Regions from separate parts of the Ewingella allii genome, predicted to be linked through region 1. Evidence: predicted binding sites of a transcription regulator. Region 1 holds the regulator's gene; each other region holds the start of a gene.

The links. Region 1 encodes Fur, which represses iron uptake genes when iron is present. Its sites were predicted from a motif close to ATAATAATGAGAACNACTATCAA; they were not measured.
Region 2: the regulator Fur is predicted to act here: its motif matches at 764-786, upstream of feoA (ferrous iron transporter A).
Region 3: the regulator Fur is predicted to act here: its motif matches at 4,612-4,634, upstream of fhuF (siderophore-iron reductase FhuF).
Region 4: the regulator Fur is predicted to act here: its motif matches at 4,101-4,123, upstream of SBO83_RS00425 (TonB-dependent siderophore receptor).

Annotation. Positions count from the first base shown of each region.
Region 1 is NZ_JAWUDN010000001.1:260,259-268,370, forward strand. Features, by position in the region: gene nagE (PTS N-acetyl glucosamine transporter subunit IIABC) at 1-1,934, shown strand, start outside; gene glnS (glutamine--tRNA ligase) at 2,116-3,786, shown strand; gene chiP (chitoporin ChiP) at 4,332-5,756, shown strand; gene chiQ (ChiQ/YbfN family lipoprotein) at 5,795-6,133, shown strand; gene fur (ferric iron uptake transcriptional regulator) at 6,341-6,796, opposite strand; gene fldA (flavodoxin FldA) at 7,077-7,604, opposite strand; gene SBO83_RS01270 (methyl-accepting chemotaxis protein) at 8,077-8,112, shown strand, end outside.
Region 2 is NZ_JAWUDN010000005.1:252,010-260,121, reverse strand. Features, by position in the region: gene SBO83_RS13580 (Tex-like N-terminal domain-containing protein) at 1-557, shown strand, start outside; gene feoA (ferrous iron transporter A) at 942-1,166, shown strand; gene feoB (Fe(2+) transporter permease subunit FeoB) at 1,239-3,554, shown strand; gene SBO83_RS13565 (FeoC-like transcriptional regulator) at 3,564-3,803, shown strand; gene SBO83_RS13560 (malonate decarboxylase holo-ACP synthase) at 3,800-4,420, opposite strand; gene SBO83_RS13555 (YdgH/BhsA/McbA-like domain containing protein) at 4,591-4,866, opposite strand; gene bioH (pimeloyl-ACP methyl ester esterase BioH) at 5,097-5,867, opposite strand; gene gntX (DNA utilization protein GntX) at 5,912-6,601, shown strand; gene nfuA (Fe-S biogenesis protein NfuA) at 6,661-7,236, shown strand; gene malQ (4-alpha-glucanotransferase) at 7,294-8,112, opposite strand, start outside.
Region 3 is NZ_JAWUDN010000001.1:806,570-814,681, forward strand. Features, by position in the region: gene SBO83_RS03900 (iron-containing alcohol dehydrogenase family protein) at 1-842, shown strand, start outside; gene SBO83_RS03905 (MurR/RpiR family transcriptional regulator) at 839-1,711, opposite strand; gene SBO83_RS03910 (MFS transporter) at 1,720-3,066, opposite strand; gene SBO83_RS03915 (hypothetical protein) at 3,314-3,622, opposite strand; gene fhuF (siderophore-iron reductase FhuF) at 3,789-4,547, opposite strand; gene SBO83_RS03925 (sensor domain-containing protein) at 4,712-6,805, opposite strand; gene gdhA (NADP-specific glutamate dehydrogenase) at 7,219-8,112, shown strand, end outside.
Region 4 is NZ_JAWUDN010000001.1:84,570-92,681, forward strand. Features, by position in the region: gene SBO83_RS00415 (ATP-binding cassette domain-containing protein) at 1-678, opposite strand, end outside; gene SBO83_RS00420 (ABC transporter substrate-binding protein) at 675-1,766, opposite strand; gene SBO83_RS00425 (TonB-dependent siderophore receptor) at 1,778-3,895, opposite strand; gene SBO83_RS00430 (helix-turn-helix domain-containing protein) at 4,167-5,054, shown strand; gene SBO83_RS00435 (sulfonate ABC transporter substrate-binding protein) at 5,068-6,015, opposite strand; gene SBO83_RS00440 (aliphatic sulfonate ABC transporter substrate-binding protein) at 6,123-8,027, opposite strand.

The DNA of each region.
Region 1 (8,112 bases):
TCTTTCAACGGTTAGGCAGAGCGCTTCAGCTGCCAATCGCTGTGTTGCCAGTCGCGGCACTTTTGCTGCGCTTTGGACAACCAGATCTGCTCAATATGCCGTTTATTGCGCAAGCTGGTGGGGGTATCTTCGATAACCTCGCTCTTATCTTTGCCATTGGTGTGGCGTCTAGCTGGTCAAAAGACAACGCGGGTGCGGCTGCTTTAGCAGGCGGTATCGGCTATTTCATTTTGACCAAAGCAATGATCACCATTAACCCAGCAGTCAACATGGGTGTCTTGGCGGGTATCATCACTGGCCTGGTCGGCGGTATGGTTTACAACCGCTGGTCTGATATCAAACTTCCAGACTTCCTGAGCTTCTTCGGTGGGAAACGTTTCGTTCCTATCGCAACGGGCTTCTTCTGTCTGATCCTTGCTGCTCTGTTCGGTTACGTTTGGCCTCCTGTTCAGGATGCTATCCGCGCCGGCGGTGAGTGGATCGTGGGCGCTGGCGCATTCGGTGCGGGCATCTTCGGTTTCGTAAACCGTTTGCTGATCCCAACGGGTCTGCATCAGGTTCTGAACACCATCGCATGGTTCCAGATTGGTGACTTTACCAACGCAGCAGGTACCGTGTTCCACGGTGACATCAACCGCTTCTACGCGGGCGATACCACTGCGGGTATGTTCATGTCCGGCTTCTTCCCAATCATGATGTTCGGCCTGCCAGGTGCAGCCTTCGCCATGTATTTCGCCGCGCCGAAAGAACGTCGTGCATTAGTTGGCGGTATGTTGGTGTCTGTAGCAGTAACAGCATTCTTGACCGGTGTTACCGAGCCGCTGGAATTCCTGTTCATGTTCTTGGCTCCGCTGCTGTACTTAGTCCACGCGATTTTGACCGGTATCAGCCTGTACATCGCCACTGCGCTGGGTATCCACGCTGGCTTCTCCTTCTCTGCGGGCGCCATCGACTATGCGTTGATGTACAACCTGCCAGCGGCCAGTAAGAACGTCTGGATGCTGTTGGTGATGGGCGTTATCTTCTTCATCATCTACTTCGTGCTGTTCAGCGTGATCATTCGTATGTTCAACCTGAAAACCCCAGGTCGCGAAGATCCAAGCGAAGCTGTGACGGAACCAGAAGCTAATAGCAATACTGAAGAAGGCTTGAACCAGCTGGCGCTGAGCTACATCGGTGCACTGGGCGGTTCAGACAACTTCAAAGGTATTGATGCTTGTATCACTCGTCTGCGTCTGACTGTTAAAGATGCCGGTGTGGTGAATGATGCAGCCTGTAAACGCTTGGGCGCGTCAGGTATCGTCCGACTGAACAAACAAAGTATTCAGGTTATCGTTGGTGCTAAAGCCGAATCACTGGCTGATGCGATGAAAAAACAGATTGCTCGCGGTCCAATCCCGGCGTCAGCGGCCACTGTAGCTCCGGCTGCGGCAGCGCCCGTGGCTCAGGCTGTACCTAATGTTGCGAAGAAAACCGTAGAAACGCTGGTTTCTCCAGTAACGGGTGACATCGTGGCGCTGGAACAGGTTCCTGACGAAGCGTTCGCCAGCAAAGCGGTAGGTGACGGTGTGGCAATTCGCCCAACCGACAAAACCGTGGTTTCTCCGGCGAGTGGTACCGTGGTGAAAATCTTCAACACTAACCACGCATTCTGCTTAGAAACGGATACCGGCGCTGAGATCGTGGTGCACATGGGTATTGATACCGTGGCCCTCGAAGGCAAAGGATTTACTCGTCTGGTTGAAGAGGGCGCGACAGTCACTGCTGGTCAGCCTGTGCTTGAACTGGATCTGGAATTCCTGAACGCCAACGCACGCTCAATGATTAGCCCGGTTGTTGTCAGCAACATCGACGATTACTCAGGCGTTGTTGCAGTAGCCAGCGGCTCAGTCGTTGCGGGTCAAACTAAACTGTTCGAGATTCAGTCCAAGTAATCCCCCACTGAACTCGCAGTGATGCAGTAAATAAGACGGGAAGAGAGCAATCTCTTCCCGTTTTTTTGTTTCAAACCCAGATAACCTCTATTTTATGTAACTAACGGTTGTTTCCCGACGTGGCTTGTTGGAACATATGCGGTTAGTCATTCGAGCCAATGTCGCGTAGAGGAATTGCACAATGAGTGAGGCTGAAGCCCGCCCAACAAATTTTATCCGTCAGATTATTGATGAAGATCTGGCGTCCGGGAAACACAACACGGTTCACACCCGTTTCCCGCCTGAGCCTAATGGCTATTTGCATATCGGTCATGCCAAATCAATTTGCCTGAACTTCGGTATTGCTCAAGATTACCAGGGCCAATGCAACCTGCGCTTTGACGATACCAACCCAGCGAAAGAAGATATCGAGTTCGTTGAGTCCATTAAGCACGACGTTAAGTGGCTGGGCTTCGAGTGGAGCGGGGAGATTCAATACTCTTCTAACTACTTCGACCAACTGCACAACTACGCTGTAGAGCTTATCAATAAAGGCTTGGCCTACGTTGACGAACTTTCTCCAGAGCAGATCCGCGAATACCGTGGAACCCTGACTGCGCCAGGTAAAAACAGCCCATACCGCGATCGTACGCCGGAAGAGAACCTCGCGCTGTTCGCGAAAATGCGCAACGGTGAGTTCGCTGAAGGTAAGGCGTGTCTGCGTGCCAAAATCGATATGGCTTCGCCATTTATCGTGATGCGTGACCCGGTGATTTATCGTATCAAGTTCGCGCATCATCACCAGACTGCTGACAAATGGTGCATCTACCCGATGTACGATTTCACCCACTGCATCTCCGATGCGCTGGAAGGGATCACGCATTCGCTGTGTACGCTGGAGTTCCAGGACAACCGCCGTCTGTACGACTGGGTGCTGGATAACATCACCATTCCTTGTCACCCGCGTCAATATGAGTTCTCTCGCCTGAATCTCGAATACGCCATCATGTCTAAGCGCAAGCTGCAGCTGCTGGTGTCTGAGAAGATTGTAGAAGGCTGGGATGACCCTCGCATGCCAACGGTGTCAGGCCTGCGTCGCCGTGGCTACACTGCGGCTTCTATCCGTGAATTCTGCCGTCGCATCGGCGTCACCAAGCAAGATAACAACGTTGAAATGATGGCGCTGGAATCCTGTATCCGTGATGACCTGAATGAAAACGCGCCGCGCGCGATGGCGGTGATCAATCCGGTTAAAGTGGTGATTGAAAACTTCACCGGTGAAGATGTGCAGTTGGTGACTATGCCAAACCATCCGAACAAGCCAGAAATGGGCAGCCGCGAAGTGCCGTTTACTCGCGAGATCTACATCGATCAGGCTGATTTCCGCGAAGAAGCGAACAAGCAGTACAAGCGTCTGGTGTTGGGCAAAGAAGTGCGCTTGCGCAATGCTTACGTGATCAAAGCTGAGCGTATTGAGAAAGATACAGAAGGTAATATCACCACCATCTTCTGTAGCTATGATGTTGATACACTGAGCAAAGATCCTGCCGATGGCCGCAAAGTGAAAGGCGTCATTCACTGGGTTTCTGCAACAGAAGGTAAACCGGCCGAGTTCCGCCTGTATGACCGCCTGTTCAACGTGCCAAACCCGGCGCAGGCTGAAGACTTCCTGACCACCATTAACCCTGAGTCACTGGTGATTGCGCAAGGTTTTGTCGAGCCAAGCCTCGGTGCCGCGCAGCCAGAAGTGAGCCTGCAGTTTGAACGTGAAGGTTACTTTTGTGCCGACAGCCGCTACTCCAGTGCAGAACATTTAGTGTTCAACCGTACAGTTGGCCTGCGTGATACGTGGGAAAGCAAACCGGCTGTTTAATCGCGCGAGTGATTAACCCTGTTAAAAACGCAGCCTTGGCTGCGTTTTTTTATGTCCAAAATTTCCCCTCAGTCACATTCATTCCCTTCTTTATTTTATTTATCCAAATCGCTAAGCATAAAAACTATCAAAATTTTATTTCTTAACACGAATTAATGCTTGCGGATAAATATGTGATCGCTGATGCATTTTTATGAATTATCACTGAAATATTACACTGTCAGAGTTTTGTTGTTATTTAATTTATTGATTTATATGGTTTATTTTTAATAATTCAATTAAATTCAATCTTTTCATCCTTTTGTAACATAAATACATATTTATGTGCACTTTGTCATGTTTCTGATATTTGTATTTAATTACTGATTGATAATTCGCGCCGCGAAAAATAGTCTAAACCTTGTTTACAGTGCTGGTTTCGCTATTAGCGACTGGCCTATTACCCGTTTGGGTTTGCGTTAACTTTCAAGTCAAAAAGAGGATTTCCCATGTTGAGTCAATTTAACAGGGGCAGGGTCGCGGCTGGCCTTAACCCAAGAGCAAGAATGAAACCGATTTCTCTGGCGCTCGCTGGAACCTTGTTAGGCGGCGGCTTGATGAGTATGCCGGAAGCCCAAGCGGCAGGCTTTATTGACGATTCAACGCTGACCGGCGGAATTTATTACTGGCAGCGTGAACGTGACAGAAAAGATCTGAATAAAACCAAAGAAGAAACCCGTCCTGACGGCAGCAAAGTGACGGTGAATAACCCAGACTATAATAAATACTCCACCAACCTCTCTCACTCTACCGCTAACTTAAACCTCGATTTCTCATCAGGTTACGCTTGGGATATGTTCGGTATTGATCTCGCGGCCTTCACCGCGGTCGAGCTTGCCGAAGCCAGTGACAGCGGCCACCCAAACGAAATCGCGTTTTCTTCCAGCAACCATGCTTATGACGAAGATTACTCTGGCGATAAAGGCGGGGTCAGCCTGTATAAAGCAGCGGGTAAATTTAAATATGGCGGCTTCTGGGGTCATGCAGGCTATATCCAACCCACCGGCCAGACGCTGATTGCGCCGCACTGGAGCTTTATGCCGGGCACTTATCGCGGTGCCGAAGCGGGCTACAAACACGACTTTGGTGACCCGGGCGAGCTGAGTTTCTCCTATATGTGGGCCGATGAGTACAAATCCCCATGGCACCTTGAGATGGATGATTTCCGCCGCGCTGACCGGACCACCGGCGTCTCCTACATCCACTCACTGGGCGCGAAATACGACTTCAAAAATGACTTCGTGCTGGAAGCGGCTTTTGGCCAAGCCGAGAACTACGTTGACCAATACTTTGGAAAGGCCTCTTATAAACTTGAGCTGGCGGGTAACCCACTGACCACCAGCTATCAGTTCTACGGCTCGAAAGACAAAATTGGTGACAGCAGCGATCCAAACAGTCTGTACGACGGCATGGCTTGGTTGCAGGCGCTGACCTTCGGCTACACCACCGGGCAATTTAACTGGCGTCTGGAAGGCACCATGGTTAAGGCCGATGGTAACCAAGGTTATTTCCTGCAACGCATGACCCCTACCTATTCTTCTTCTAACGGCCGTCTTGACGTGTGGTGGGACAACCGTTCCGACTTCAACGCCAACGGCGAAAAAGCATTGTACGCGGGCGTGCTGTATGACTTGGCGAAATGGGATCTTCCGGGCTTCGCGGTGGGCGGTTCTTACGTTTATGCGTGGGATGCAAAACCAAGCTCCAACCCGATTTACGACCAGAGCCAGCGCTTGAAAGAGAGTGCGTGGAGCCTCGATGCGCTGTACACCGTGCAGGGCGGCCGTGCCAAAGGCACCTTGTTCAAGCTTCACTATACCCAGTATGACAACCATTCCGACATCCCAAGCTGGGGCGGTGGCTACGGCAACATCTTCCAGGATGAGAAAGACGTGAAGTTCATTGTTATTGCGCCATTCACCATTTTCTAATATCGGACTCTGGGTAAAAAATAATGAAAATGAAATCGATTAAAAATATGTTGTTGGTGGTGGCTTCTGTCGCTTTGCTAGGCGCTTGTTCTGACCCGAGTGCCAGTAAGGCCGACCAGCTTCGTCACTCTTACACCAACTGTATCAATACCTCGAATGGCGAAGCCGATAAGCTAGCGACCTGCCAGACCATTCTGGAATCGCTGCAGAAAGAGAAAGCCCATGAGGCGTTTGCGAAGAAAGAAACCGTGCGGGTTATCGACTACCAGAAATGCCTGACGGCGCGTAAAACCGGCGATGGTCAAAGCTATGCCGAGGATTGCGGTAAAATCTGGCAGGAGATCAAAGCCAACAACTCGCCGAGCGCCATGAAGTAAGGTGAGTTGACGGGCGCAAGCGGCAGGGCAGTCAGCCTTGCCGCCAGCCACAATGAAGAACCCCGATTTCGGATGCAGAGATCGGGGTTTTTTAATGTCTGAATCGAGCGGGGAGGAAATTAGGCATAAAAAAAACCGCTTTTCAGCGGCTAATTTTAGTTCTGCTCCATCTCAGGCAGAACATAACGCATGACTACAGAACTGCAATTACAGTGCTGGTTTATCGTTATGCAGGCTGTCATCTTCACGGCAGTCACCCAGTTCGCAGTGGCCGTACAGATAGAGGCTGTGGTTAGTCAGTTTAATGCCATGTTTCTTCGCAATCTCACGCTGACGTGCTTCGATTGACTCATCGCGGAATTCAATAACGCGGCCGCAATCAAGGCAAATCAGGTGGTCGTGGTGATGCTGTTGGGTCAGTTCGAAAACAGATTTGCCGCCTTCGAAGTTATGACGGGTAACGATACCTGCGTCATCAAATTGGTTCAGAACGCGGTAAACCGTCGCCAGACCAATCTCTTCACCCATATCAATTAATTGTTTGTACAAATCTTCCGCGCTGACGTGATGACCTTCCGGCGCTTGCAGCACTTCCAGGATCTTAAGTCGCGGAAGCGTGACTTTTAAGCCAGCTTTCTTCAGTGCGGTATTATTGTCAGTCATGCGGATTCAGTCCTGTTACTATGCTTGTCACGTTGAGGCATGAAGCCTGTGGTATCAGTTCATGGTGAATAGGGGGATCTGTTAACGAAGATCACACTTTTCACGACTGTCGCGATCAGATCGCAACGGCTTGATCAATAGAATAAACCAAGATCTAAGTGTACCTTGATACCGCTGAAAGTTACAATTTTGTAGCGGTTAAATTGTTAATTTCAGTAATAGATTGGCCCTTTCGACGTGTAATCAACGACTCAGGGCCTTTCTTGCTATCAGCTCATGATCAGCCAATGATTTCAGCTAAACTTAATTCTTCGGTGATCTGTTTCACCCATGCATCCACGCGCTCATTGGTCAGTTCTGGTTGACGGTCTTCGTCAATCGCCAGGCCGATGAAGTGAGTGTCATCCGCCATACCTTTAGAGGCTTCGTAGTGATAACCGGCTGTTGGCCAGTGTCCTACGATAACCGCGCCGCGTGGCTCGATGATGTCACGCACGGTGCCCATCGCATCACAGAAGTATTCGGCATAATCTTCCTGATCGCCACAGCCAAACAGGGCAACCAGCTTACCTTCGAAATCTATCTCTTCCAGCGATGGGAAAAAGTCGTCCCAGTCACACTGTGCTTCGCCGTAATACCAGGTTGGAATGCCGATCAGCAAAATATCGAATTTTTCCAAATCCTCTTTGCTGCTTTTCGCAATGTCATGTACCTCGGCAACATCTTTACCCAACTGCTTTTGGATCATTTTTGCGATGTTTTCGGTGTTACCTGTATCGGATCCAAAGAAGATTCCTACTACGGCCATAAGATTTCTAACCTCTTGTTCTCAATGAAAAGCCTGATCCTAACTATCCGTTGCCTCGGCCATTTGATTGGCGGAGTGAGGATAGCGGAAATATACCCTAGGCAATAATGCCGCAAATAATAACAAACTCATCACGCAGAGAACATGCCTCTACGCAGCTTGCAGTTAACTAACAAGTTTATCGAGCATTGCCGGCGAGCGTTATCGCCTTTGTGTGTTTTGTATGGTTATTCGGCTCATACAAAGTGCGCACTCCCTAAGCAAAACTGAAAGAATTTCACGTTGCTCCTAAATTTTACCCATCCAGCGCCGATAGATGAAGCGAGAGGAAACTCGTCAGTACAAGCAATCGATGCCCGGAGAGGTGTTCAACATGTCCCGCGGCCTATGCCTTCCGGCGACCTGTTTTGATTCTCCGCATCCCCGTTAATACACATAAAAAGAAACAGAGCTGTTTCACGAGAGGCACATCGTGCAATTTTTGAAAAATATTACCATCAGGACCGCA
Region 2 (8,112 bases), on a different contig from region 1:
GCGGCCTGAAAGCCAGCGAGTTCACCGACGAGCAGTTCGGCGTGCCGACGGTGACCGACATCATCAAAGAGCTGGAAAAGCCAGGGCACGATCCGCGTCCTGAGTTCAAAACCGCGACCTTTGCTGACGGCGTTGAAACCATGAATGACCTGCTGCCGGGCATGGTGCTGGAAGGCTCGGTGACTAACGTGACCAATTTCGGCGCCTTCGTGGATATCGGCGTACATCAGGACGGTCTGGTGCACATCTCTTCGCTGGCGAATAAGTTTGTCGATGACCCTCACACCGTGGTCAAAGCGGGCGATATCGTTAAAGTGAAAGTGATGGAAGTGGACTTGCAGCGTAAGCGTATCGCCCTGACCATGCGTCTGGACGAGCAGCCGGGCGAAACCTCTGCTCGTCGCGGTGGCGGTTCGGCGGCACCTGCCGGTGGCAACGGCCGTGACGCGCAAAAGCGCGGTGCGCCGAACAAACCGGCCGGACGCGCGGCGTCTACGCCTGCGGGCAACAGCGCGATGGGCGACGCCCTCGCCGCCGCCTTTGGTAAAAAGCACTAAAAGCGCCAATTTCTGCTCTTACTCAAAGCCGCTGAATTTCAGCGGCTTTTTTATTATTCTCGCCAATACCCCTACTTCTTGAATGATTACTAATCACGTAATCACTGAGTTAAATCAATAAATCTGCCCTAACAGAGGAATAGGATAGCCCCATCGCGAAGGGAGTCTTTTAGGGAATGTCCCTTTTTTAACTCTCTTCGTGCGTACTAATTATGATAACTATTCGCATTTTTACTTCTAAAAGTAATTAGTCTGGCAAGGCTTCGCCGGACACCAACCAGACCCTATTTCGCAACGATTTACCCCAGTCAGGGGGTAATAACCGGGCAAGGAAGCACGGCGCTATCGCCGTCCCCATTCCGCCTGAACGCTTCGCGAGGACCTATGCAACTACTCTCTCAACGTGCTTATAAAATTACCGGCTTTTCACATGAAATCAGCCCGGCTTATCGGCAGAAACTGCTGTCACTGGGCATGCTGCCCGGCTCTCTGTTCAATATTATCCGCGTAGCGCCCATGGGTGATCCGGTACAAATCGAAACCCGTCGCACCAGTCTGGTGGTGCGCAAAAAAGACCTCGACCTGTTAAAGCTGGAAATTCAGGCCTGATGATTTTTTCAGCGCGGGCTCGCTTTTATTTAATGCCCGCGCCGCTCTCTTCCCTCACGTAGAAATCAACGTATGAAAGCACTGACTATTGGCTTAATTGGTAATCCGAACTCCGGTAAAACCACCCTTTTCAACCAATTAACTGGCGCACGTCAACGCGTGGGGAATTGGGCAGGCGTCACCGTCGAGCGCAAAGAAGGCCAGTTCTCCACGGCCGGGCATCAGGTTACTCTGGTTGATCTGCCAGGCACCTATTCGCTCACCACCATCTCCGAGCAAACCTCGCTCGACGAGCAAATTGCCTGTCACTACATTCTCAGCGGCGACGCCGACCTGATCGTAAACGTGGTGGATGCCTCGAATCTGGAACGCAATCTCTACTTAACGCTGCAACTGCTGGAGCTTGGCATTCCCTGCATTGTGGCGCTGAACATGCTGGATATTGCCCAGACCCAGAACATCACTATTGATATTTCTGCTCTGGAAAAACGGCTGGGTTGCCCGGTCATTGCGCTGATTTCCACCCGCGCCAGCGGCATCAGCGAGTTGAAAAAATGCATTGATAGCCGCCCTGCCGCCTCTGATCTCTCTCGGGTGATTTACCCGCCGGTTTTACAGCAGGAAGTGGACGCCATGGCCGACGCCATGCCCGACACTCTGCCATTACAACAGCGCCGCTGGCTGGCCTTGCAGATGCTGGAAGGCGACATTTATAGCCAGACTCACGCCCCGCAAGCCTCCGCGCTATTGCCCGCCGTGCGCCAAAGACTGGTCAGCCAGCAGCATGAAGACCCGGCGCTGCTAATCGCCGATGCGCGCTATCAGAGCATCGTCAATCTGTGCGAGGCGGTAAGTAATTCACACCTGACCGCGCCGAATCGCATGACGCAACTTCTCGACCGGGTGATCCTCAACCGTTTCCTCGGCGTACCGATTTTCCTGCTGGTGATGTACCTGATGTTCCTGCTGGCGATTAACATCGGTGGCGCGCTGCAGCCGATTTTCGATATCGGCTCGGCGGCTGTCTTCATTCAGGGCATGCAGTGGGTTGGCTTCATCCTGCACTTCCCGCAGTGGCTGACGATTTTCCTCGCGCAGGGGATTGGCGGCGGTATCAACACCGTGCTGCCCCTGGTGCCACAAATTGGCATGATGTACCTGTTCCTCTCCTTCCTCGAAGACTCCGGCTACATGGCGCGAGCCGCGTTCGTGATGGACCGACTGATGCAGGCCTTGGGGCTGCCGGGCAAATCCTTCGTGCCGCTGATCGTCGGCTTCGGCTGCAATGTGCCTTCGATTATGGGCGCGCGCACCTTGGACGCGCCGCGCGAAAGGCTGATGACCGTCATGATGGCGCCGTTTATGTCCTGCGGCGCGCGTCTGGCGATTTTCGCCGTGTTCTCCGCCGCGTTCTTTGGCCAGAGCGGCGCCTCCGTGGTGTTCTCGCTCTATCTGCTCGGCATTGTGGTCGCCATCCTCACCGGCCTGGTGCTGAAATACACCATCATGCGCGGTGAAGCTTCTCCCTTCGTGATGGAACTGCCGGTTTACCACATTCCGCATCTGAAAAGCCTGCTGCTGCAAACCTGGCAGCGCCTGAAAGGTTTTGTGCTGCGCGCGGGTAAAGTCATTGTTATCGCAAGTATTTGTATCGGCGCGCTGAACAGTTTCTCCTTTAGCGGCAAGGCGGTGGACAACATTAATGACTCGGCGCTGGCCAGCGTCAGTAAAGTGCTAACCCCGCTGCTGAAACCAATGGGCGTTCATGAAGATAACTGGCAGGCGACGGTTGGGTTAGTTACCGGCGCGATGGCGAAGGAAGTGGTGGTGGGCACGCTCAACACCTTATATACCGCCGAGCACATCACCACGCAGGAGTTTGATGCCGCCAACTTCAACCTGTTGGATGAATTGAACGGCGCGGTGCACGAAACCTGGCAGGGCCTGAAAGATACCTTCAGCCTGAGCGTACTGTCGAACCCGATTGAAGCCAGCAAGGGCGACGGCGAAATGGCTGCCACCTCGATGGGCGTGATGAGCAGTAAATTCGGCACGGCGATTTCAGCTTACAGCTACCTGATCTTCGTGCTGCTGTATGTGCCTTGTGTGTCGGTCATGGGGGCCATCGCCCGCGAAACCAGCCGTGGATGGATGGCCTTCTCCATCGCCTGGGGGCTGAACGTGGCCTATTCGCTGGCAACCCTGTTCTTCCAGACCGCCACCTTTAACCAGCATCCGGCCAGCAGTCTGGGCATCATTCTTACTGTGATTGCTTTCAATGCGCTGGTGTTAGTGGCACTGCGCAAAATGCGCAGCCGCGTGACCGTCACGCTGAAACCGCGCAACGTCGCCGCCTGCTGCCAGCCGGCAGTTAACGATTGCCATTAAGGAGTTGAGATGACTTCTCTGATAGCCGTTCGCGATAACGTCGCACTGGCCGGAATAGCCGATGCGCGCCAGCTGAGCCTGCAACTGAAAGCGCCGCAGCCGCTGGTGCAGGCGATGCTCGACAAACTGGTAGCGATGAGAAAGCTGGAGGCCGTTGAACCTGATAACAGCTGCCTCAGCGGCAGCTGCAAAAGTTGTGCAGACGGCAAAAAATGTCTGACCGTCAGCTACCGGCTGATCCCCTCTTAACTCAGCGATTGCCACGGATCGCGGACTTGCACCAAGCCCGCGTCCGTTTCTAATTCCACCTCGCCGCCCTGCAACCACTCACTAAGCGCAAAGCCGCCCTGTGGCGTCACGATTTGTACATCGGTGCGGCACGGCAGCTGCTGCAAAGTGTTGCTCAACTCACGGAACGCCTCTGGCGATACCGGCTGGTCACAGCGGATCAGCAAGTCAAGATTGCTGTCGGCGTGCATCGCCGGAATATCACTGGCCATAGTGTAGGCGCAGCTGCCGATCACACCCCATGTCCACGGCCATTTCAGGCTGGCGAAGGTGATCAGCGACTGCATTGGAGGCAGGGAAATAAAGCGTGAATGCAGTAATGACACCGGATTGGCGACCAGCGATTCCGGCGTCACGGTACGCACGATGGAGGAAGGTGCCACCCAGGCCATCGCCCTCTGAGTGCGCGTCATACCACGAATTCCCACGGCGATTGCGCCATCAGCACGCTGCCCGCGACGCACCACCAGCGGCAGATGCGTCCGCCAGTGGCTTACCCACTCGGGCAAGGCTTGATCACTTTCCAGCGCCGAACGGTCGGCAATCCAAATCAGGTCATGGGCACGCGGCAAACTCATCGTTTAGCTTCCTTATTATTCAAAGCAACAAAAACCCCACTGCAATAAAGGGTAGTCAGCTAATGATACACAACCCGCCCGCGAACTTAACCTGAAGAATGCGCCATAAAAAAGGGCGCCCTTGGGCACCCTTCTCGTGAAGACCGTAAAACTTATTTGCCGTTAAAAACTTATTTGTCTTTAAAGACTTCAGCCGTTGCGCTGATTTTCTTCTTCTCTTGACCACCGATGATCACGAAGTATTTGCCGCCTTTCTCATCAGCCTGCTTGGACAGCTCTTCGCGCGCGTCCATTGGTGCAGTGTATTCGTTGCTGGTCGTGATGGTGCCCAGGCTAACCAAACCTTTCTCTTGTGCCACTTCTTTGGTGATCAACTCTGCCGCCATTGCGCTGGTTGAGAATACGCCTGCCAGAACGACTGCTGCCATAATTTTATAAGATTTCATGAAGTTACCTCTAAGAGTGATTATTTTGATAAAGCTCCCATGACAATACCGACGATGAAACCCGCGCTGGCGTAACCTTCCTGGCCTGACACCAAAATTCCCCAGAAACGCGGCGTGATGTCACCGAGCCATAGGCTGGCCCGACAATCACTGTTCGGTATTATCTGCCTAAGTATTAGTCACGCCCAAAAAATATCCAGTAGAAATGTATAAAATATTTACATGAAATTTCAATGTGTGACAGCGAACTGCTTTATCTGCTCACAAAAGGCTTCTGGATGAGAAATAAAAGGCGCATGGGCCGATTTTTCAATGATATGCGACTCGCTTTCCGGCCACAGGGCATCCAATAACGGCACAATTTTGCGCGGCACCAGCCCGTCAAGCGCGCCATAAATTCGTAGCATCGGCACGCTGAGTTGGCACATAGCCTGACGCAAATCCACCTGACGCAAAATCTCTAATCCACCATTTAGCACCTCTACCGACGGCATCGGCTGGCCCAGCACAACCGACTTCAACATGCGGGCATCCTGACGGGCGCTGTCGCTGCCCAGCGTTTGCAGGGCCAGAAAACGCTCCACCGTGCGCTGGAAATCCTCACTCAGCTGGTGCTGGAAACCGTGCAGCACTTCAGACTTAATCCCCGGCCACTCGTCGTGGGCGGCAAAACAGGGGGAAGAGGCCACGGTGATCAGCTTTTCGACGCGCGCTGGCGCACTGAGGGCAATCTGGCTGGCGACCAGCCCGCCCAGCGACCAGCCTAGCCACACGGCTTTTTCTGGCGCGGCGGCCAGCACGGTGTCGGCCATCTCCTCAATACTCATTGCCCCAAAACTTTCACTGCGGCCATAGCCCGGCAGGTCCACCAGGTGCAGCCGAAAATGCGGCGCGAGTCGCTCGGCGGTGTAACGCCAGACTTCCGCATTCAGCCCCCATCCATGAAGCAGCACAAGATCGAGATCGCCTTCACCAAAGGTCTGCCAGTAGAGCTTATTCATAGGGTAATGTCCGTTGGGTTTCGAAATCCACTGAGGGAAAAGTGATGTTAAGGATAACAATTCAGGCGCAGTGCTGGCTATGCCAACAGCCGCTGCATCTTGCGCGGCACGGCATCTGTAGCGTCTGCGTCAAATATCTCCCCGTGCCGCCGCCCTGCTGCCCGCGCTGCGGCCTATCCAGCAGTCACCCCAAGCTCAACTGCGGGCGCTGCCTGCGCAAGCCGCCGCCGTGGGACGCCTTGGTGCAAGTGAGTGACTATATTGCGCCACTCAGCGGCTTAGTGATGCGTTTGAAATTCGCCAAACAACCCGAGCTGGCCATGCCGCTCGCCAGGCTGCTGCTGTTTCGCTGGCTGGCGCGGTTTCGGGCCGGCGAGTTGGTTCGCCCGGATATTTTGCTCAGCGTGCCTTTGCATCGCCGACGCTACTTTGGACGTGGCTATAACCAGAGCGAATTGCTGGCCGCGCCGCTGGCTCACTGGTTGCAATGCCAATTTCACCCCTATGCTTTGCAGCGAATTCGCGCCACGCCGCCGCAGCAACGGCTTTCCGAATCAGCACGAAAAATGAATCTACGCCGAGCCTTTATTTGCCGCGAAAACTTCCACGGCAAGCATGTTGCGCTGCTTGATGATGTTGTTACAACGGGGAGCACATTATGTGAAATCAGTAAGTTACTGAGAAATCAGGGGATTGCCTCGCTACAGATTTGGTGCGTTTGTCGCACCTTGTAGTCGGCTAAGTAAAGGGCGTATTATAACCAACTGGAGTAGTCAACTATTGAGCCAATGTTATGATTCTTATTACCGATGCTGCCCAAGCGCACTTTGCCAAACTGTTGGCAAGCCAAGAAGAAGGCACCCAGATCCGCGTATTCGTGATCAACCCCGGTACGCCGACCGCGGAGTGCGGTGTGTCCTACTGCCCACCTGACGCGGTGGAAGCAACGGATACTGAATTGAAATTCGAAAAGCTGTCCGCTTACATCGACGAGCTGAGCAAGCCTTATCTGGCTGATGCTGAAATCGACTTTGTTACCGACCAGCTTGGCTCACAGCTCACGCTGAAAGCCCCTAACGCGAAAATGCGTAAAGTTTCTGACGACGCGCCGCTGATGGAACGCGTTGAATATCAACTGCAATCTCGTATCAACCCACAGCTTGCCAGCCACGGCGGCCGCGTCTCTCTGATGGAAATCACCGATGACGGCATCGCGGTTCTGCAATTCGGCGGCGGCTGTAACGGCTGTTCAATGATTGATGTCACCCTGAAAGACGGCATCGAGAAAGAACTGCTGGAAAACTTCCCAGAGCTGAAAGGCGTTCGTGACCTGACCGAACACCAGCGCGGCGAGCACTCGTTCTACTAATAGAACAGCTTGCCAAGGCTAGAAAACAGAAGGGTTCAGCTAAGCTGAACCCTTTTTTCATGCCCTTTTGCGTCTTCGGTCCAAATCCTTTATCAGCCGATTGACCCACTCGTCGCTAAACATCTCCTCGAGACTGTGAGTCAGTTTGCGCTGCCAGTTGGGGTATTCCGTATTGGTGCCCGGCACGTTGACCGGCGTCGCCATGTCCAGCCAATCTTCAGGTTGCAGGCCCAGTAAGGCGCTGGCGCTGCCCGCCAGGTATCGCTGCAACCCGCGATTTAAGGCTGGGGTCATCGACATCCGGCTGGCCTGTTTTCCGACGCTTTTCGCTACGCAGCCCTGACGATGCAGCGCATCCAGCAGGTTCTGCTTATTGGTTTCCCGCTCGGCGCGCAGCCGCGCCAGCACGCTGGCATCCGGGTAAATCCCCAGCTTCTCACCGAGCGTGAGATCGCCCCCTTCCCAATAGCCGCGCAGAGTCGGTAAATCATGCGTGGTTATCGTGGCCATCGCCTGCGTGATGTACTCTCCCGGCGCGCGATAAGCGCCGTTTTTCTCCTGCTCGAAATAGAGCACTTTGTAGGAGTAAACGCCGCTGTCGCGCAGGCTGGCGACAATCTCTTGCGGCACGATACCCAAATCTTCGCCAATCACCATGCACCGGTGGCGCTGGCTTTCTAAGGCCAGTACGCCGAGCAGGTCTTGCAGGGGATAACGCACATAAGCCCCTTTCGCCGCATGTTCGTGGGCGGGGATCCACCACAGCCGCAGCAGCCCCATCACGTGATCGATGCGCAGCGCGCCGCACTGCGACATATTGGCGCGCAGTAAATCGATAAATGGCTGATAGGCGCGATCTTGCATTACGTGGGGATC
Region 3 (8,112 bases), 550 kb from region 1:
GGGTACAGGGCGTCGAGGTGATTATCGCCACCGGCGGCGGTCGGGCGCTGGACACCGCCAAGGCGGCGGGCGTGGCCTGTAACCTGCCGGTGGTGACGCTGCCGAGCATTCCGGGCACCTGTGCGGCGGTGACGTCGCTGGCGTTTCGTTACCATCAGGATGGCCGTTTTCGCGACATGCTGCCACTGGCCTATGGCCCGGCGGCGGCGGTGATTGATGCGGATTTACTGGCTCAGGCGCCGCTTAACTGGCTGGCGGCCGGGATCGGCGACACCTTGGCGAAATGGTATGAATATCGCGCCATCAGCGATGAAAATAACCTCACCGGGCTGGCGGGCGTGGCGCGGACCAACAGCGCGCTGTGCTTTTCCCAAATTGAACATTTTGCCGCCGATGCCTGCCTGGCGGTGGAGCAGGGGAAGGCGAATAACGCGCTGGAACAGGTACTGGACGCCATCTTCCTCTATGCCGGTTTGACCTCGATTATGAGTAACGGTGCGCATACCGGCGCGGCCCATGCCCTCTATGAAGGCTTCACCGCGTGCAGTAAAACCCGCCATTTCCCCCACGGGTTGCTGGTGGGCTTTGGCAACCTCTGCCTGCTGGCGCTGGAAAACCGCAGTGATGATGAACTGCACGCCGCGCTGGCACTGGCGCGGGCCAGCGCCATTCCCACCCAGCTGGCACAGCTTTCAGCCGAACTCACCGAGCAGGATATCGCCAGCATAATTGACCACAGCCTGACCGCGCCCGATATGGCCAATATGCCGTTTGACGTAGATTTTGCCGCCATGAGGGCGGCAATAGAAAGGGTCGACAGTCTGGGACGTAGCCTGATTTAGCGTTTCCGCTGGTTGGCAACCACCTCGTGGGTGCGCTGTAGCGCCTCGCGTGCGGCGGGCAGTCGCTGGGTAACGCCAATAAACAGACAGTCGATGATCAACAACTGGCTGGTGCGGCTGGCCATCGCCGCCGCGCGAAAACCCAGCTCCCGCCCGCTGGTTAATAACAGGCAGTCAGCTTTACGGGCCAGCGCAGAGCGCGCGTTAGCAGTGATCGCTAGCGTATAGGCCCCGGCGTTTTTCGCCTGCTGCAAAGGCTCAAGCGCCTCAAGGGTTTCCCCCGAATGGGAGATGGCAAGAGCGACGTCCTGCGAGCCGAGCAGGCAGGCGCTGACCAGGCTCTCATCGCCGCTGCCGTAGGTTTGGCAGACGATGCCGATACGTCGAAGTTTCTGGCACAGGTCCTGAGCTACCAGCGCCGAGGCGCCGACGCCATAGACGTCTATGCGCCGGGCGCGGCTCAATGCCGCCACCGCCTGCTCCAGACTGCCTTCGTCGATCAACTCCGCCGTCGCCGTTGCCCCTTCCACCTCAAAAGCCAACAGCTTTTTCAGCACCTGCTGTGGACTGTCCTGATCGCTAATATCCGCCACTAACGGGGGGTTGGAGTGGGCAGCCGCGCGCGAGTTTTCCGCCGCCAGCGCCAGACGCAGCGCCGGGTAGCCGTCAAATCCCAGCGTGCGGCTGGCTCGCACCACGGTGGCGCTGCTGGTGGCGGCCTGTTTAGCCAGCGCCGTGACGCTCAGCTTGGCGACGCGCTGCGGGTCTTCGGCTATCAGGCGAATCACCCGCTCTTCTGCCTGTGAAAAACTGCCCTGCAAAGCCCGCAGGCGAGCTTCCAAACCTAAAGAGCTCGAAAATGTATTCATCTTATAGCCTACTTTTCCAGTTCGCGCAGGTGGTCGTCTTTGCGCAGGGTCATCAGCGCAAACAGGCTAACCACGCAGGTCGCCACCACGTAATAGGCGGGGATATCCAAATTACCGGTTTGCTTGATAAGGCTGGTGATAATCAGCCCCGCGCAGCCGGAGAACACGGCGTTGGACAGCGAGTAGGAGAGGCCGAGGCCGGTATAACGCACGCGAGTCGGGAACATTTCGGCCAGCATCGCCGGTCCGGGACCGGCAATCATGCCGATGGCCGCACCGGCGATCAGCACTGCGATGCCTTTGGCAATCAGGCTGCTTTCGGTATTTTGCAACAGATGCAACAGCGGGAAGGTCAGCAGAATAACCACCAGCATGGCACCAATCATCACTTTTTTACGGCCAATTTTGTCGCTAAGGATACCCGCAGGTAGGATCGCCAGCGCAAAGCCGACGTTCGCCAACACCGTGGCCACCAAGGCTTGCAGGAAGGTGGCGTGCAGCGAGGTTTGCAGATAAGAGGGCATGACCACCAGGAAGGTGTAGCCACCGGCGGACCAGCCCATCATGCGGCCAATTCCCAGCACGATGGCTTTGAAAGTGGCCGCCGCAGAGGCTTTATCCGCCGCGCTTTTTGGGCCTTTGGCGGGAGTCTGCTTACTGGCTTCAAAGCTGGGTGTCTCATCCAATTTTAAACGCAGCCACAGCGCCACGAAGCCCATCGGCAGGGCCAGCAGGAAGGGAATTCTCCAGCCCCAGGATTTCATGTCGGCGTCCGGCAGGTTGTGAACCAACAGCGCGACCAGCGCCACGCCGGTCAGCAGGCCGAGAGAAACCGTAAAGGACTGCCACGCGCCGTACAGCCCGCGTTTCCCCTTGGGGGCGAACTCGGTCATCAGGGACACAGCACCGCCAAATTCACCACCGGCGAACAGCCCCTGCAACATGCGCAGCAGCGTCAGCAGCAGCGGTGCGGCGACGCCAATTTGCGCGTAGGTTGGCAACAGGCCAATCAGCGCCGTGGCGACGGTCATCAGCAAGACCACGGCAATCAGCGTCGGCTTGCGGCCAATGCGGTCGCCAATTCGCCCGAAAACAATCGCGCCAATCGGGCGACAGAAGAAGGCCAGCGCGAAGGAAGCATAGGTGAGGATCAGTCCCGATAATCCGCTTTGCCCTTCGAGGGTAAAGAAGTTGCCGGCGATCAGCGTCGCCAGATAGCCATAGACGCCGAACTCATACCATTCGATGAAGTTGCCGACGGAACCGGCAACCAGCGCCCGCCGAGACTGGGCGGCGCTAACGGCGGGAGTTTCGGGGAGGGAGGTGGGCGTGGATCCTGGTTGAGAAATGGTCATGTAGTACCTCAGAGGAAGTCGGTTTGTTTTTATAATGAGTCGCGTGATGGGTTAAAATCGTGTAAACAATTTTCTTAATTCTCTGAGCTATTATGTCAATAATTTTCATGCTTTGGCGGAAATTGAAGCAAAACTGTGCGGCAGGCCGAGGTTTTTATGCCGAGCGGGAGAATTAAGGCAATAAAAAAGGCTACATCCCGCAGGAGTAGCCTTTTTCACATCAAAGGGTTATCAGTCAGTTTCAGGGTTACAGCGTGTGGATATCAATGCCGTCGCCAATATTACTTTTCTGATAATAGTTACGCGGGACTTCTACCTGATACTGCTGGTCGGCGTATGCCACTTCCAGAATGTATCTTTCGTTCTCGTAGGATTCGATGGGAATGAACCCAAAGAAACCTTCTGCAACACTGATAGTGCGCGACGAAGGTACGGCGTAACGGTGAACAATCCTTGCTCTGAGTGGCTCTTGCTTGCCAGTTAACATATTCCAAACACGGCTAACGGGTTGCGCCAGTGTGCCGAGCACATCTGAGGCCAGCGATTTCTTATTCATGATGGTTTCTCTCAATGAAAAGCTCGTTGGTCTATCCCCGTCATCAGTCAGTTGTCTGATTGACGGGGCTTATAACTCAATTCTTATAATTTTCTCAGTTTAAGATCCAATGATTTTTTACGCTAAGCTTAGGCGCTTTTGTATGTGCTGGAAACGTAAGCAGTTCTCAGGCCGGACTTTTGCGTTTTTTTCCAGATTTTCGTTCTGCTAGCAATAATGGGCAGGAAGGGCACATGGCGTGGTCGGCTAATTCGTAGCGCAGGCAGCATTGGCGGCGAAACTGCGGGCTGTTTTCATCCTGCGGATTTTCCGGGCGCATCGGCTGGAAAAGCGGGTTCTTGCCGCCGTCGGGCAGCTCGCGCGCATTGAGCAGCGCCATGCCGTCGGAGATATCCGCGTCAACCAACTCCGCCTGCTTAATTCCCCATCCGACGCGGATCCCCGCGTTACTCCAGTAAATCCCCGGTTTCAGGCCGGAAATCTCCGCCATGGCCTGACACACCGGGCGCAGATGCTGTTCGATCATCTCTGCGAAACGGTCCAACGGCTGCGGCGAAGTAAAAGCCGCGCCGGGGCCATCGAGGTAAATCTGGTGAGGCAAACCTTCATCTTGCAGAGCGAGATAGACATTGTCGGCGGCGATTGGCAGCTGCCAGCCGTGGCTGAGGGAGATGATCACCCAGCTCGGCAACAGGTTGGCGAAATACCACTGGGACCACATCGAGATGCGCGCGCGGCGTTTTTCCACGTGGCTGGCGTCTTCGGCGTGCAGCGTCAAATAACGCTCGAGCACGCTGGCGCAGCCGTCGGCGGTGGTCAGCAGCGACATTGGCAGGGCGTTAGTCACCAGCGGCGTCATCGGCTTAAAACTGTCGGCGACCCAGCTGATCGGGCCATCGCGGAAACTATCAAGAATTGTTTGCATCGTCGCTGTCAGAGAGATTGATAAACCAAGCTAATAGAAACAGGGTAACGAATAATAAAGTGAAATAATAATGATTTCTATTTGTATTGGCATTTGGGCAGGGTTTGCCGCGAGGATGTGACCGGGCGCAGAAACGTGCCCGGTCAGCATTGATATTTCAGCAGTTACAGCGGGGCGGCGGGGGTGAAACCGGTCAAACGCGACTCAGACGGCTGAGGGCGGCCAAAGTAGTAGCCCTGAAACAGCGAGCAACCCTCTTCTTTCAGGCGGCGGAACTGCTCCGGCGTCTCCACCCCTTCGGCGGTGGTTTGGATATCCAGACTGCGGCTCATGCCTGTAATGGCGCGGATGATCGCCAGCGCCTCGCGGCTGTCCTGCATATCATTGATAAACGACTTGTCGATTTTGATTTTGTCGAAGGGGAAAGATCGCAGATAGCTCAGCGATGAATAACCGGTGCCGAAATCATCCAGCGCGATGCGCACGCCCAGCTCCTTCAGGCGCGCCAGCGTCGCCACGTTGGCGTTGTTATTGTCGAGCAGAACCGATTCGGTGATTTCGACCTCCAGCCGATTCGGCGCCAGCCCGGACTCACTCAGCGCCGACTCAATCACTGAAATCAGCGAGCTGTTTTTAAACTGAACCGGCGAGAGGTTTACGGCGATGGTCTGATTGCCGACCCAGCTGGCCGCTTCGTGACAGGCTTCGTGCAGCGCATAGGCGCCAATGCTGTGAATCAACCCGGTCTCTTCGGCGATCGGAATAAAGTCCATCGGCATGATCAGCCCGTTAATCGGGTGGTTCCAGCGCATCAGGGCCTCATAGCCAATCACCGCGTCGTGGGCGCTGTCGGTGATCGGCTGATAATAAAGTTTCAGCTGTTTGCTGGTGATGGCGTCGCGCAGATCAAGCTCAATATCGCGGCGTTTGCGCGCGGCCTCGTCCATCTCTTCGCGGAACATTTCATAGCGATTGCGGCCGTTGCGCTTGGCTTCGTACAGCGCCATATCGGCGCAGCGCAGCAGGTGCTCCGGCGTGTCGTCACTGTTTTCGGCGATGGCGATCCCAACGCTCAGGCCGACGGTCAGCGAGTGGCCTTCAATGGTGATGGGCGGCTTCACGGCTTCAATCAGCCGCTGGGCAATCTGGTAGGCCTTGTCGATATAAGGCAGGCTCGGCAGCACGATGGCGAACTCATCGCCGCCGACGCGCGCCAGCGTGTCCCTTTCCCGCAGCACAAAGCGCAGTCGTTTGGCGATGCCGCGCAGCAATTCGTCACCAATCTGGTGGCCGAGGGCGTCATTCACATTTTTGAAGTTATCCAAATCCAGACAGAGCGTAGCGGTCAGGCGATGAGTGATTTTCGACAGCTGCAAGGCTTCGTTCAGGCGCTGGCTAAAAAGCACGCGGTTGGGCAGGCTGGTCAGATTGTCATGGTGAGCCATGTGGTGAATACGGGCGTTGGCCGCGTGCTGGTCGGTGACGTCATCGGCAATCATCAACACATAGCTGGTGTGTGAATCGCTGCCGTTGATCATCGACGCCGTGGTTTGCAACGTGCGTTCGCCAATCGGCGTCGCCAGCTGTTGCTCGCTTTTGTGCAGGCCTTCGGAGCGCAGGCACTCATCCGACTGTTTATTCAGATAATCGCTGATCCCGCGATTCAGGCAATCCTGCGGGCGATTGCCAATCAGCTGTTCGCGCGTCTTGCCCAGCAGCAATTCGGCCTGACGGTTGACCAGCAAGATCTCCCGCGAGACGGCATTTTCGACAATGACCGAAGAGGGGATATTGGCGATCACCGTGTCGAGGAACTGCGACAGGGCGGTCATTTTCTCATTGCTGGCTTCGGCAATCTCTTTCGCCGCCAGTAATTCCTGCTCGTAGAGGCGGCGCTCGCTGACGTCGCGGGTCACTTTGGCAAAGCCCAGCAAGGTGCCGGCGTCGCGCACCGCCTCAATGATGACGTGCGCCCAGAATCGCGAGCCATCCTTGCGCTGCCGCCAGCCTTCGGACTCATAGCGGCCGGTGCGGCGCGCGGTTTCCAGCCCGTGAGCGGGCCAGCCGCTGTCGCGGTCTTCAGAGATATAGAAACAAGAGAAGTGTTTGCCGACAATTTCGTCGCGGGTATAGCCTTTGGCGCGTTGCGCACCGGCATTCCAATTAGCGACGATACCCTCGGGGGTCAGCATATAAATGGCATAGTCTTCAACGCTTTGAACCAGCAACCGATACATTACATCAGAATCTTCGTTCATCTTTTTTGCCTGATAGCGTGCCGCTAAGGTTCAGGTTCCTCCCAAACGCTAGGCCGGCTGTAAGTTGCGTCTGTCCCGACGCATTTTTGCTGTGATGTGTGGGGTAGACGGTATCATAAGAATATTCCTAGTTCGCCTTGTGTTGGCAGTAACTAGCCTATTTTCAAGCAGATACAGTAAAAAGATCGGACTTAAGCAAAATTTTTAATGTTCAATCGAAGTGACAACTGGGAGTTATCGGCCATTGGTGGGAAAACTTTAGGGGAAACTTGCACTCTTTTTGCCCATCCGCCTTGAAGTCTGAATATGAACCAATGTTATATTCGGGGGGCACAACATCGGCCCCGGCGGTTTTCATAATAAGCTTGAACAAAAAATTACCGGGGGAGTTTTTAGAAAAAAAGGAATTACTGATGAATGGTTTAACTTCTCTGGAGTCATTTTTAGAACAGTTACAACAACGCGATGCCCACCAAGCTGAGTACCTACAAGCCGTGCGCGAAGTCTTCACCTCGCTGTGGCCCTTTCTGCAAAAAAATCCTCATTATCTTGAACAGAGCCTGCTCGAACGTCTGGTTGAACCTGAACGGGTGATCCAGTTTCGCGTGGCCTGGATTGACGACAGCGGCACGGTGCAAGTTAACCGCGCGTGGCGCGTGCAGTTCAACTCGGCGATTGGTCCTTACAAGGGCGGGATGCGCTTCCACCCGTCGGTCAATTTGTCGATTTTGAAGTTCCTCGGCTTCGAGCAAACCTTCAAAAATGCCTTAACCACGCTACCGATGGGCGGCGGCAAGGGCGGCTCTGACTTTAATCCGAAAGGCAAAAGCAAAACTGAAATCATGCGTTTCTGTCAGGCACTGATGACCGAGCTGTATCGCCATCTGGGGCCGGATACTGACGTCCCGGCCGGGGATATCGGCGTGGGCGGGCGCGAAGTGGCCTTTATGTCCGGCATGATGAAGAAGCTTTCCAACAATACTGCCTGCGTGTTTACCGGCAAAGGGTTGTCATTCGGCGGCAGCCTGATCCGCCCTGAAGCCACGGGCTACGGGCTGGTTTACTTCACCGAGGCGATGCTAAAACGCCACGGTTTGGGCTTTGCCGACAGCAAAGTGGCGGTTTCCGGCGCGGGCAATGTGGCGCAGTACGCCATTGAAAAAGCCATGGAGCTGGGCGCGCGGGTGATCACCGCCTCTGACTCGGGCGGCACCGTGGTGGATGAAGCGGGCTTTACGCCGGACAAACTGGCGCACCTGGCGGAGATTAAAAACTCCCGCTATGGCCGAGTTGAAGAGTACGCCCGC
Region 4 (8,112 bases), 180 kb from region 1:
CAGCTCGGCGGCATCCTGCGCCAGCTTGGACCGCCAGCGCGGCGATGCGCCAAAGGCTTTCAGCGTGGCTAGCCCTTGCAGTGCATCCAGGAGCCGGTTGCTAAAGACGCCCATTGCGGCAAAAACGCTGGTTGCCTGCGGCCTCTGCCAGCGCATCCATCCCCAGTCGAGCAGCGGGAAAGCCAGCACAAACAGCGCCAGCAGTAAGCCCGAGGGCCAATCAATCCAGACCATCACGCCAAGCGCCAGCGCGCAGCCGAGCAGGGCGGTCCAGGCGGCAGGGAGGTAGCGGCTGTAGTAGCTTTCTATGGCTTCAACGCCGCCAATCACCGTGGCCTGTAAGTCACCGACCTTATGCACTAAGCCAATCCCCGGCCCGAAGCGCGTTAATTGTTGCAGTAAGCGTCGGCGCAATACCGTTTTGCAGGTTGCCGCCACCCGCTGGGCCGCGATTTCACTTAGCCACAACAGCCCGGCGCGAAGGGCTATCACGCCCACCAACAGCATGAGTGGAGTGGCTATCCTGGCCGAACTTCCTGCCATCATTAACCTGTGTAGCAGCAGAGCCGTCAGCCCGGCCTGAGCGAGATAACAGGCGATCACCGCCACATTGATGGTGATCGCCTGCGCCAGTGGCGGCAGGAGTGAAGCTGTTAATCCCTTAACCGGTGCTCTCATTGGGCCGGGCCGCTCCAGAAAGTGCCTCGCAGCGGGAAGGCCAGAAAGCGCTGATTTATTTCATCCAGCGTCTGAGCAGGATTCAGCTCGGCAAAGGCGCTTGGGTGGAACATTTTTGCCATCTCTTCAACGCCCACAAAGAACAGCGGGTTGTCGAAGAAGAACAGCCAGATCCCCGCTGCGCGTTGGTTGCGAATTGCCGACAGGCTGGCGAGGGTCGGCTGCTCAATGATGGCTTGCAGCGAGCGCGCACTCTGCTCCGGCGTGACGTCAGGGCCGACCAGCAGCCCTTTGCGGGTGACGGTGGAGCCACCGCCGGCCAGATAAAAGTCCGGCTTTTTCGCCAGCACGTATTCCAGATTCAACTTACCAATGCCGCTGGTCAGCGCTTCTGCACCTAAATTACGCCCGCCCGCCGCCGCGATAAAATCGCTCATGTTGCCAGTGCCGGAGGTAAAGCAGCAGTCATCGCCGCCAGGATTTAGGTGGAAAAACACCAGCGGGCGCGGCAGGTTGGCCAGCCGTTGGGCGAGGTTATCCATATGCTGCTGGTAGAGCTGGGCAAAGGCTTCGGCCTCCGGCTGGTGGTCAAGAAGCTTGCCAAGCATCAACATGCTCGGGACGGTGTTGACCAGCGGACGGCGGAAGAAGTCGACGAAAACATAGGGAATATGCGCCGCGTCGAGCTTATTCAGCCCCTCGGGGATGCGGCCATACAGGGTGAAAATCACCAGATCCGGTTTGGCGGCGATGGCCGCCTCCATCGAAAAGGTGCCGCTATTCAAGTCACCGATTTGCGGCACCGTCGCGGCCTGTGGAAAACGCTGCTTCAGGGCGTCGAAGGTGGAAGGCGAGTAGCGTTGCAGGTCGGTGCCCCACGCGACGATATTCTCCAGCGGGTCCTTTTCCAGCAAGGCCAAGGTGATGATATGGCGGCTCTCCGCCAGCACAATGCGCTTGGCGGGAGCAGGCAGCGTCACGCTGCGATTCAGCATATCCGTCACGGTGATGGGCGCGGCGGCGGCGGTAAAGCTGGCGATAAACAGCAGCGAGGCCGCCAGCGCCATGAGTGATTTCAATCGGGTCATTCTTCTGTTCCTTACCAGCGATAGCTGACGGTTGCGGTGAGCGTGCGGTCAAAGCCTTGACTACAGCTGGTGGTGCCGCAACCTGAGTAATAATCTTTTTTAAACAGATTGTTAGCGTTAACCGCCAGTTTTACCCCGTGCAGTGAGCGGTCTAGTTCGCCAAGGTCATAGTGCAAGGCGGCATCAAACAGGGTGTAGTCCGGCACGCGAATGCTGTTATTGGTATCGGCCCAGGTTTTGCCGACGTAGCGCACGCCCGCGCCGAAGCCGAGGCTGGTGAGCGGCCCCTGCTGAATGCTGTAATCAGCCCAAAGAGAAGCCATCTGCTCCGGCATGCCGGTCGGCGTCTTGCCCTGTGCGCCCGCCACCGTGCTTTTGGTGGTTTCCAAATCATTCCAGGTATAGCTGGCGATAACCTTCATGGCCGGAGTGAGATTGGCGGCGGCCGAGGCTTCAATCCCCTTCGACGTCACTTGCCCGGTCTGCACCGTATTCAGGTTGTTGTTAGGGTCAGTGGTGGAAACGTTATTTTGCTCGAGGTTGAACCACGCCAGCGTAAACAGCCCGTCAAAGCTGTCTGGCTGGTATTTCACGCCGGTTTCAATCTGCTTGCCGGTGGTAGGTTTGAAGGTTTCACCATAGAAATTGGTGCCAAGAACCGGCGCAAAAGAGGTGGTGTAACTGACATAAGGCGCGACGCCACTGTCGGTGAGCCACGTCAGCCCGGCTCGCCACGTGAAGTGGTGGTCATCCTGACTGGTTGAGGTACTTTTCAGCCGATTATCGGTGCTGACCGAGGCCCAATCCTCGCGTGCCGACAGGTCGAGCATCAGGCGCTCGGCCAGCGCCAGCGTGTTGCCCAAATAGACGCCGGTTTCATCGGCTTTTTGATAGGTCGAGGTGAAAGGCGTCGCGGCGGAGAAATTGCCCCCGTAGGTCGGGTGGTAAATGTCCACCGACGGCGCTGCGCCGTAATTCAGATAGTAATCCTCCCCGGTGCGGCGATAACCCACGCCGAGTACCGTGGTTCCGGTCACCGAACCCGCGTCCCAGTGCGCTTTCACATTATTGTCCGTGGCCCACACTTTGCCTTTAATACCAAACTCATAGGCTGCGCGGTTCAGCGTGCGCATGTCCGCCGCCAGTCGGGTACCCGACCAGGTTTGGGTCAGCAGGTCGTTAGAGGTGTAGCGGCTGGCGGAGTGGAATGACCAAACGTCGTCGAAGCGGTGATCAAACTCATAGCCGATGTTGGTTTGGTTCATGCGGTTGTCCAGCCCGCTGTTATCGAGATAGACATCGCGCGGCAGCTTGCCGTTCGGGTTGCTCAGCAGGGTGCCGTAAATCGGCGTGAAGTTGCGCGGCGGGCCAAACTTGTCGCGGCTAAAGGAAGTCAGCAGGGTCAGCGTGGTATCGCGGTCGGGCTGCCAGGTCAGGGAAGGGGCGATATATCCGGTATCATCCGGCACGTTTTTAAACTGGGTGTTGCTATCGCGACCCACGCCGACCAGCCGGTAGAGCAGGGTTTTGTCATCATTGACCGGTCCGGAGAAATCAAACTGCCCCTGATATCTGTCGTGATTACCCACCTGTACGCCCACTTCGTGCAGCGGCTGTGCGGTAGGGTGCTTGCTGATGCCATTCACCACGCCGCCCGGCGAGCCGACGCCGTAGAGAAAACCGGTCGGGCCGCGCAGCACGTCGATACTTTCTAGTCCATAGGGCTGATAGCGCACATAGGATTGCGCGGTGGTGGAGCGCAGGCCGTCGAGCAGCGCGCCGTTCAGCGTGGCGTCGAATCCGCGCAGGCTGAAGTAGTCAAACCTTGAGCTGACGGCGGAGGTCGAGGCGAACACGCCCGGCGTATAGCGCAGCGCCTCGGTGGTGGTTTGAACGTTGCGATCGGTCAGCTCATCGCGGCCAATCACGCTCAGCGACTGCGGGGTTGCCAGCACCGACGCGTTGGTTCGGCTGCCGGTTTTACTCTGTTTCGCCACATAGCCTTCGCCGTGCGCCGAACTGCCGTCGGCGGTGACGGTCAGCGTCTCTTCTTCCCCGCTATTTTGTGCCCATCCTGGTATAGAAACGGCCAGCGAGCTTGCGCCAACGCACGCGGCCAAAAGAGTCATTTTATGTTTTTTATGCTTTAACACCGGTTATCTCCAAGGCGAATGAGAATTATTTCAGCGCTGGCTATTCTCACCCTGAGGATTTTTCTGGCAATGGCGAAGGCTTTCGCTGGCGGAACTCTTTCTTTCGATAAATAGCCTTGGGAACCTTGCGTGTAGCGCCTTGGCGCGCGATATCTGGAAGTGCAAGGCAAAGGCTGATAATGTGAGAATAAGAATTATTAGCAACAACTTGCGGCGGCGTCTCCCGCCCTTTTCAACAGGTCGTCAGATGAAAAACAGCAGCGGCGAAGTGGGTCAGTCGGCCAATGAGGCCATTTTTGAGGGGGCGATTGCCTTTAGCAGTGGTTCAATTTGCCCGCAGAACGCGGAATGGGAAACCGAACGTCTCCAGCAGGGGCTGAAAATCATTATTGTCGATCGCGGCGAATTGCTCTGTAAGTTGCCGGGCGCATCAGGCAGCCAGCGCATTAGCGGCCCCTGTCTTTGTGCGGTGTGGAACCAAGGTGAGAGTGAAGGGATGCAGCGCTTTGAGCCGGGGCGGGTGCTGGAGCATACCGCGATTTCGCTCTCGCCGTCGGCTATCGACAGCCGGCTGGCGGTTGAGGTGCAGCAGCAACTTCAGCACGCTTTCCAGCTGGAGACATTCACTGGCCCCAGGCTAATGGTGATGGAGTCCTCGCCGGCCATTAAGGCGCTGCGCGCTCAGGTCGCCAGCTGCCCGCTGCAGGGGATTTCACGGGCGCTCTATCTGTCTGGCAAAGCGCTGGAGATCATCGCCTATACGCTGGACGCCTTTGCTGCCCCTCCCGCGCTGACGGAAAACGACCTGCTGCGTCTCTCGTCGGCGGATATCGACAAGCTAAATCACGCCAAACAGCTGTTGAGTAAGCGGATGCTTAACCCGCCGACGCTCGCCGAGTTGGCGCTTAGCGTCGGCATGAACACCCGCAAGCTGACGGTCGGTTTTCGCCGCCTGTTTGGGGAAAGCGTGTTTGAATATCTGCAATCGCTGCGCCTTGAAACGGCGTGGCAAATGTTAACGGCGGGGGACGTGAGCGTCTCCACGGCCGCTTATCAAGTGGGTTACAGCCCCGCGCATTTCTCCGTCGCGTTTCGCAAGAAGTTTGGCGTGACGCCAAAATCGCTGAGGGGCTGAGTTAGCCTTTAACTTACTTCTTATCCAGCGACCAGGTGGCGCTAGAGACATTCACCTTGACCGGCAGCAGGCCGATTTCGCTGAATTTGTCGGCCAGAGCCTGCTGCTCTTTGAACACTTCCGGGGTCATGCGCTCGGCGCCAAACGGCATGCGGGCGACGGCTTTGGCCCAGATGGCTTTATCAAGACCGGTGGATGTCGACAAAATATCCGCCGCGCCGTCCGGGTTTTTGTTCGCCCAGTCGCTCAGCTGTTTCAGCTCGTCCACCACTTTTTCGGCGGTTTGCGGATAGGTGTCGGCAAACTTACGGCTGGCGAGATAGAAGGTGTAGTGCGGCACCAAACCTTCGGCATTCTTCACCAAGCGCGCTTTTTCATGAGTTTCCACTTCGGCCAGATACGGGTCCCAAATCACCCATGCATCCACCGCGCCGCGTTGAAATGCCGCCCGGGCATCGCTTGGCGGTAGGTAAACCGGGGTCACGTCTTTATATTTCAAACCGGCATTTTCCAGCGCGCTGACCAGCAGATAGTTGACGTCAGAACCCTTGTTCAGCGCCACGCGCTTGCCTTTCAAATCCGCCACGGTTTTGATTGGCGAGTTCTCCGGCACCACGATGGCTTCGGTTTGCGGGTTGGCCGGTGAGTGCGCCAGATAGACTAAATCCGCTTTGGCGGCCTGAGCGAACGTCGGCGGCGCGTCGCCGGTGGCGGCTAAGTCGATGCTGCCGACGTTCAGCCCTTCGAGCATCTGCGGGCCAGCCGGGAATTCCACCCAGCGCACGGTGATCCCCTGTTTGCTGAAGTCGCTGTCGAGGGTGCCACGGTACTTGAGCAGGGCGAAAATATTGGCTTTCTGATAGCCAATATTGACGGTTTTCGGGGCGTCTTCGGCCCATGCCGCGTTGAAAGAGCCGAGCAGAATGGCGGCACTCAGGCCGCTGAGCAGTAATTTTTTCATGAGGTTTCTCTGGTAACCGGATTATGTCAGCGAACATAGCAAAGGCTGAAAAAAGTGCTTAATGAGAATAAAACCTAAGCTTTGCCAATTTTTTGCTTACCGCCGCGCTACTCGTTCCACACCGCGTCACGCACTTTAATCGCACGAGGCAGCAGGCCCAGCGCGTAGAAACGGTCGGCGATGGCCTGCTGGTCGCGAATGATCCCCAAATCCATGCGCTGAGTCTGGTGGCTGCGTCGCGCCAGCGCGTGCAGCAACGAACTGGGTTCTAGCCCCAGTTCATCGGAGAGCAGGGCGGCGGCCTCTTCGCGATTGGCGTCGATATAGCGCCCGGTCTGCTCCAGCGCGCGCATCAGGGTGTGCAGCAGGTCCGCCGAGCGAGCCGCAAACTCGCGGTGCGCCAGATAAAACTGGTGATTGTTGACCCGCCCACTGCCGTTGGCGATCACCCGCAGCTTGCCGCCGTGCTCGGCGTCGCTCAGCAGCGGGTCCCACATCATCCAGGCGTCCACGGCGTGATGGTCGCTCGGCGTCAGCGGATATTTCGGCGGCGCGTAGACCACTCGCACGTCGTCAAGCGTCAGCCCGGCCTCATCCAAAATCTGCACTAACAGATAATGCACATTGGAGCCTTTATTCACCGCGATGCGCTTACCGCGTAAATCTTCAATAGAAACAATCGGGCTGTCCTGCGCGACGAGCAGCGCCACGCTCTGCGGCGCGGCCGGCTCCCACGCCACGTAGGTCAGCATGCTGCCGTTGGCTTGGGCGAACACTGGAGGTACTTCGCCAGTGGTGCCGAAATCTATCTCGCGGTTGTTCAGGGCGTGCAGCAGCTGCGGGCCAGCGGGGAACTCACTCCACAGCACGCTGATATCGCGGTCGGCGAACTGCGCCTCCAGCGACTGGCGGGCTTTTAGAATGCCGAGATTGCCAAACTTCTGATAACCAATGCGCACTTCGCGCTCGTGCTGCGGGCGCTCGCTCACGCCACGCGGGCCAAGGCCGGTGACGCTGCGCCGGGCCTTAATCAGCCCGAGATGCCCGAGGTGGGTGCGCAGGGTATTGCGGCTGACGCCAAGCAGGGCGGCGGTTTGCAGCTGATTGCTGTTACTTAGCTCAAAGGCGTTGCGCACCAGCGCGTCTATTACCCGTTGGTACAGCGGGTTATCGCTGTTCTGCTCCTGCTGGCGGGTAAGTTGCTGGCGCATAAACTCATCCAGCCCGTCTTGCCCCATCGGCAGGTGGTCGATACCCACCGGGCCGAGCCTTAACTGGCGCGGGGTGATCAGCGGATCTCTACTCAGCAGGACCGCGTTGTGCAGGGTGTTTTCCAGCTCGCGGACATTGCCGGGCCACGGGTACTCCATGAGTTGGTCAAGAGTGTCGTCGGCCAGCCGCAGCTGTGGTCGCCCCAGTCGCCGCGCGTAGAGGGTGAGAAAGTGCTCGGCCAACAGCGGAATATCTTCCCGGCGCTGGCGCAGCGGCGGCAGGGTGACGGCGGCGACGTTGAGGCGGTAATAGAGATCTTCGCGAAAGCGCCGCTCGCGGATGGCGTGGGTTAAGTCGACGTGGGTGGCGGCAATCACCCGCACATTCACTTTGACCGGGCTGCGTGAGCCGACCCGCGTCACTTCGCGCTCCTGCAACACGCGCAGCAGTTTGACCTGCAGCGGCAGGCTCAGCTCGCCTATTTCATCCAGCAGCAGCGTGCCGCCCTCGGCCGCCTCGAACCAGCCCTGATGGCGCTCCGTCGCGCCGGTAAACGCCCCTTTCTCATGCCCGAACAACTCTGACTCCGCCAGGCTTTCGGTTAATGCCCCGCAGTTAACCGCCAAAAAAGGCTCATTACGCCGCAGGCTGTGATGATGCAGATAGCGCGCCACTACCTCTTTCCCGGTGCCGGTTTCCCCGACGATCAGCACCGTGGCGTCAGTGGGCGCAAGGCGGTCAAGCACGCTTTGAAAAGCTATCGATGCGGGATCGACAAGGGTTGGGCCGTGGCTTTGCATCTGAATCACTCCTGCGGGGTAGGGGAAGAAAACCATACCGCTGTCCAAGGGCGTCGGCGAGGGGATAAAACCGCCAGTTGTTGCA